Regions from separate parts of the Streptomyces sp. NPDC104309 genome, predicted to be linked through region 2. Evidence: riboswitches for the same ligand, from Rfam matches in the RefSeq annotation. Region 2 holds a riboswitch; the other holds the start of a gene.
The links. Region 2 has a riboswitch for cyclic di-AMP ahead of ACZ68L_RS03625 (transglycosylase family protein). Riboswitches for the same ligand answer to the same signal wherever they lie in the genome.
Positions count from the first base shown of each region.

Region 1: linked by a shared signal. The riboswitch ahead of ACZ68L_RS22465 (C40 family peptidase) and the one ahead of ACZ68L_RS03625 (transglycosylase family protein) in region 2 are both predicted to bind cyclic di-AMP.

Region 1 covers NZ_JBVJMV010000015.1:29,759-32,943, forward strand. The annotation lists gene pcrA (DNA helicase PcrA) at 1-864, opposite strand, end outside; cyclic di-AMP (ydaO/yuaA leader) riboswitch at 1,122-1,286, shown strand; gene ACZ68L_RS22465 (C40 family peptidase) at 1,285-2,442, shown strand; gene ACZ68L_RS22470 (hypothetical protein) at 2,632-2,985, opposite strand.
Region 2 covers NZ_JBVJMV010000002.1:405,710-408,894, forward strand. The annotation lists gene ACZ68L_RS03615 (cytochrome P450 family protein) at 1-512, shown strand, start outside; gene ACZ68L_RS03620 (transglycosylase family protein) at 618-1,574, shown strand; cyclic di-AMP (ydaO/yuaA leader) riboswitch at 1,875-2,044, shown strand; gene ACZ68L_RS03625 (transglycosylase family protein) at 2,048-2,809, shown strand.

The DNA.
Region 1 (3,185 bases), on a different contig from region 2:
GTGGTTGGTGTCCTGGTACTCGTCGACCAGGACGTGCCGGAAGCGGCGGCGGTAGTGCTCGGCGACATCGGGGAACGCCTGCAGCAGGTGGACCGTCGTCATGATGATGTCGTCGAAGTCCAGCGCGTTGGCCTCGCGCAGCCGGGACTGGTACATCGCGTAGGCCTGGGCGAGGGTCTTCTCGAAACCGTCCGCGGCCTGACCGGCGAAGGTCTCCTCGTCGATCAGTTCGTTCTTCAGGTTGGAGACCTTGGCGGTGAACGACTTCGGCGGGAAGCGCTTGGGGTCGAGGTCGAGATCACGGCAGACCAGGGCCATCAGCCGCTTGGAGTCGGCGGCGTCGTAGATCGAGAACGACGAGGTGAAGCCGAGCTTCTTCGACTCGCGGCGCAGGATGCGTACGCACGCGCTGTGGAAGGTCATGACCCACATGGCGTGGGCACGCGGTCCGACGAGCTGCTCGACGCGCTCCTTCATCTCGCCCGCGGCCTTGTTGGTGAAGGTGATCGCCAGGATCTGGCCGGGGTGCACTCCGCGCTCGGCGAGGAGGTGGGCGATCCGGTGGGTCAGCACCCGGGTCTTGCCGGAGCCCGCCCCGGCGACGATGAGCAGCGGGGAGCCGGCGTGGACCACCGCGGCGCGCTGTTCGGTGTTCAGCCCGTCGAGGAGCGCCGCGGAGTCGATGACGGGGCGGTGCGCGCCGTCACGGTAGTACGCGTCCCTGGGCGGCGCGGGCCCGTCGAAGACGCCCGCGAAGAGGTCCTCCGGCACCGCTTCGGGTGCGGAGTCCTCGGGGGGTGGCGGGGGCTCTTCCTCCGAGTGCTGGAGGCCGGCCAGGAAGCTGTCGTCAAAGAGGCTGCTCATCGCTTGTCGAGTCTAGGCCGCCGCACCGACACGTGGCTGCCGCATGGCGAACCGCACCCGACCACCGGGCACACAAAGAGACCGGACACCCACGCCCCGTAAGGAATTCCGGGCCTCGACCGGCCCCGTCGCCCCCGCCCCGCGAAGGTCACGAAAATGTATCGGGCATATCGAACATCGACCTTCACAGCAGCACCATGGATTGGCTAGCGTGCTCGACCGGGCGGCCCGTACCCCCTGAGGCGAACCACGCCGAGCGGGCGCCCGCGCCGAATCCGGGCTGTCCTCGCGGACGTTCGGAACCGGGGACCCACACGCACCACCGGGGTGAATCGGTCCGTACCCCCACTCGGACCGTAGGGCAGCCTTCCGTTCCGCCCGAACCCGACAGCTAACCCGGTAGGCGGTCCACGGAAGGAGATGCCGGCCTTGGCGTCGCATCGCAAACCGCGTACCCGGGTGCGCACCACCACACCGGCCGTCGGTCTCACGACGGCCGCGCTGGCGTCCGTGACCCTGCTCTCCACGCAGAGCGCCACGGCGGCGCCCGCTCCGAAGCCCAGCATCGAGGACGTCCAGAAGAAGGTCGACGACCTCTACCGGCAGGCGGGCACCGCGACCCAGCGGTACAACCAGGCGAAGGAGGACTCCGCCGCCCAGCGCGCCGAGGTCGACGCCCTCCTGGAGGACGTGGCGAGGCGCGCCGACAAACTCAACGACGCCCGCAGGACGCTCGGCGCCTACGCCGCCGCGCAGTACCGCACCGGCTCGCTCACGCCGAGCGCCACCTTCTTCCTGGCCGACGACCCGCAGTCGTACTTCGACCAGAGCCAGCTGATGAACCGCATGACGGCTCAGCAGCAGAAGGCGGTCACGGACTTCCGCGCACAGCAGGTCAAGGCCTCGAAGAAGCGCGCCGAGGCGGTGCAGAGCCTGGAGACGCTGACCACGACACAGACCACGCTGCGCACCAGCAAGCAGAACGTCCAGCGGAAGCTGGGCGAGGCGCGCGCGACGCTGTCGAAACTGACCGCCGAGGAGAAGGCGCGGCTCGCGGCGCTGGAGCGGAAGAAGGAGGCGGAGGCCAAGCGCAAGGCGGAGGAACTGGCGCGGCAGCAGGCCGCCGCCAAGGCGGAGGCGGACCGCAAGGCCGAGGAGGCCGCGAGGAAGTCGGGGTCCGGCGGCGGTACGGGGACGGGCGCCGGGACCGGCTCGGACAGCAGCGCCACCACCAAGGCGGAGAAGGTCCTCTCCTTCGCCAGGGCCCAGCTGGGCAAGCCGTACGTCTGGGGCGCGACGGGTCCGTCCTCGTACGACTGCTCCGGACTCACCCAGGCCGCGTGGAAGGCGGCGGGCGTCGACATCCCGCGCACCACCTGGGACCAGGTGAAGATCGGCACCAAGGTCGCCACGGCGGATCTGCGTCCGGGTGACCTCGTCTTCTTCTACGACGACATCAGCCACGTCGGCATCTACAAGGGCGACGGAATGATGATCCACGCGCCGAAGCCGGGGGCGAATGTGCGCGAGGAGTCGATCTACTACATGCCGATCTACGGCAGCGTGCGGCCGGCGTAGCGGCCCGCTCCCCGGCGGCCGGCGCGTGGGCCCGCCCCGCGCGGCGGCCGGGCCGGGCATTGTCCTGGCCGGGCACCGTCCCGGCCGCGATCCGCAGACCTCGTACCGCGGCCCTCAGAGCTCAGGGCCCGGACGACGGCCCCCGGCTGCCGGACGCCGGGCCGCGGTCCTCCTCAGGCCTTCGGGCCCTCAGGTCCAGAGCGTGGCGATGAAGATGTTGGCGAGCGTCAGCCCGCCCACCGCCGCGAAGGCGCCCTTGTCGACCTTCTCCTCGTCCCGCTTGATGTAGACGAGCGCGAGGACGACGACCAGGAGCAGCAGCTTGACCCCGATCTTTATGTTGTTCACGTGGTGGTCGTCGGCCTCGTTGAGCCCGACCAGCGCGACCCCGGTGACCAGCATCGTCAGCGCGCCGTGCAGCATCGCCGGGACGAACCGGGCCGCGCCCGCGCCCATCGCCTTCATCTGGGTCAGGAAGCCGCCCAGCAGTGAGGCGATACCGATGATGTGCAGTGCGACGAAGGCATGAATGAGTACGTCCATGAGGCCGCAGCCTAGCCCCGCCCATATCACCACTCCGCAGGCAGGTACGGCTTCCTGGCGCTTCACTCGTGTCTGCACCAATTGCCTGACTCTGTTGTCATTTTTCCGATCAGACAGAGACAGTGCCACGCCAAATTCGGGCAATAAGCGTCATTACGACTCTTCCCCGTGCGCCGGGTTTAGCGTCCCTGACCAGGTGA
Region 2 (3,185 bases):
TGTACGCCCTGCTGCGCGACCCCGCGCAGCGCGAGCGGCTGCACCTCTCCCTCGACGCGGGGGAGAGCGGGCTGCTGGAGACCGGGATCGAGGAACTGCTGCGGTACGACGGCCCGGTGGAGCTGGCGACCTGGCGGTTCGCCACCGATCCGCTGACGCTCGGCGGGCAGGACATCGCGGCCGGCGACCCCGTGCTCGTCGTACTCGCCGCCGCCGACCGCGATCCGGAACGCTTCGAGAACCCCGACACGCTCGACCTCGCACGGCGTGACAATCAGCACCTCGGATACGGGCACGGCATCCACTACTGCCTGGGAGCGCCACTCGCCCGGCTGGAGGGACAGACCGCGCTCGCCACGCTCCTGAGGCGCCTTCCGGACCTGCGACTTGCGGTGGAACCTACCGATTTGCGGTGGCGTGGCGGACTCATCATGCGTGGACTGCGCACCCTGCCCGTGGAGTTCGCGCCGGGGGTCGCGACGACACAAGATGACACTCTGTCAACTCTGTGACTTTCACGTGATCTGCGCTGCATCGACTTGTGACACGCGTTCGAGTCCCGCTAGGTTCACCGTTCGACTCACCAGTCACTCGTCAGTCACACGGAAGGCAACCCCATGGGCTCCGCGAACGGCAGACACCGTCGCCCTCGTCAGGCACCCGCCATCGTCGTCGCCGCGGGCGTGACCGGCTCGGCCATCGCCATCCCGCTGCTCGGCGCGGCCGGTGCGCACGCGGCCGACGCCACGACCTGGGACCGGGTGGCCGAGTGCGAGAGCGGCGGCATGTGGAGCGCCGACCTCGGCAACGGCTCCTACGGCGGTCTGCAGTTCTCGCCGGAGACCTGGAAGGCGTACGGCGGCGAGTCGTACGCCCCGCGTGCCGACCTCGCCAGCCGCGTGCAGCAGATCGCCGTGGCCCAGAAGGTCCTGGCCGACAAGGGGCCGAAGGCGTGGCCCAGCTGTGCGGTCATCTCCGGTCTCGCGACGGACGGAACGCTGCCGGGTGTCGACCCGGGGGTCACGGACTCCGCCGGGACGGCGGACGGTGTGGAGCCGGCTGACGGCGCGTCGGCGACCCCGTCCGATGCCGCCGCGCCCTCGGGCGCCGCCCACAAGCCGACGGGCAAGCCGACGGGCAAGAAGGCGGACAAGAAGGCGGACAAGGCGGTCCCCTCCGCGAAGCCTTCGGCCACCGAGTCGGCCGCCCCGTCCACGGGTCCGTCCTCCAAGGCATCCGATTCGCCCCGTACATCCGACTCGTCCAGCGGTACGCATGGCAAGCATCGCGGCGCTCCGGCCCCCGAGGAGAGCCGGGACGTGGACGGCGGCCTCGACCGCGAGTCGGGCCGCCATGCCTCCCGTGGCGGCGGCGACGCGCGCGACGCGGGCGCGCCGGTCGCCGACGGCGCGTACACCGTCCGTTCCGGCGACAACCTCTGGGCGATTGCTGATGCACAGAAGGTTCCCGGCGGCTGGCCCGCGCTCTATGAGGCCAACAAGGGGACGGTCGGCTCCGACCCGGACCTCATCCTTCCTGGCCAGAGCCTCCGTCTCGATGTGAAGGCCGACTGAGGACAGTCTGAAAATCGGCTAATAGAGCCTCAAGAACCGGGGTAGTTCAGGGACCTATGTCCACTTATGCGTAAGTGAGACATGGGTCTCTTTACGTCAACTGGCGTGTCGCGCTCGGGGGGCCCTTCCGTAGCGCCTCCCACCTGCGGAAACGATGGTTCCTCAGATGCAAGTAAGGGCTGATTGTCCGATGTGTCCATCTTTGAATGTGGGGGTTGCCTATGTTTACGGTCGGAACCGCTCGCACCGCGGGCCCCGTCGACCGTCACGCCGAATCCTGCCGTCGGTCGAAGGGAACAGACGCGTAAAGCGCCGTAGGCAGGAGCGGGGGACCCAGGTAAGCGCCGGCCCGATCGCCGAAAGACGGTCAGGGACGGCTTGGGGTGAAGTCGCGTGCTAGGACGTGCGACCGGGCAACTCACTTGGCCCGAACCCGACAGCTCACCTCGTAGGCGTCGGTGAGGAGAAGTTCCATGCTGCTTTCCAGCAAGGGCAAGCACCGCCGCCCGTCCAAGGCCGTTCGTATCGCCACGCTCGCCGGTGTCGCCGGTACCGCCGTCGTCGTTCCGCTGATGGGCGCGACCGGTGCCTCCGCCGCCTCCGTCGCCACCTGGGACGCTGTCGCTCAGTGCGAGTCCGGTGGCAACTGGTCCATCAACACCGGCAACGGCTACTACGGCGGTCTGCAGTTCTCGCAGTCCAGCTGGGCCGCCGCCGGCGGTACGCAGTACGCCTCCCGTGCCGACCTGGCCACCAAGGCCCAGCAGATCGCCACCGCCGAGAAGCTCCTCGCCATGCAGGGCCCGGGTGCCTGGGGCTGCGCCGGCGCCGGCAACCTGCGCAACGACGGTGTGAACCCGGGCGTCGACACCGGCTCCTCCTCGAAGACCAACTCCGGCGCCACGCAGCAGCAGAGCGCCCCCGCCGCGCCCGAGCGGCCGACCCAGCAGGCCCAGCCGAAGAAGGCCGAGCGCACCGAGGCCCCCGCCACCAACCGCTCGGACCGCTCCGCCGCCCCGCAGGCCGAGGCGAAGAAGACCGTCACCACCCCGACCGGCGAGAAGGTCAAGAAGGGCGACGGCGAGTACAAGGTCGTCTCCGGCGACTCCCTGAGCAAGATCGCCGCCGACCACGAGGTCAAGGGCGGCTGGCAGCGGCTGTTCGAGCTGAACAAGGACATCGTCAAGGACGCCGACCTGATCTACCCGGGTCAGCAGCTGCACCTGACGAAGTAGTCCGGGATCTCTCCTCCCTGAGCACCCCGGCCCGGCGCGCGTTCCCCCGTACGCGCCGGGCCGGGGTTTCCGTGTGACCCCTGCTTCCGCGAGGTGCGTCACCTCTCTGTGTGCGGCAGCTCCGTCCCGGCGGAGTGTGCGGCAGCTCCGTCCCTGCGGGGCGCGTCGCCTCCGTATCGCGTCCGTACGGGCCGGTGCCGGACCGCGCGAGGCGGGCTCCGGGATGGCCCCATCGGTGCGTGATCGTTCAACTTCTGTAGTTACTGGCCAGTAAAATTCTGGCCGTTCGCCCCGTAATGCTCGCTCTTGGGTCCTTTTTCGTCCCAGGGGACGGGCGGTAGTCCGACTGAGCGGGCCGGGCCGGTTAGGCTCTTGT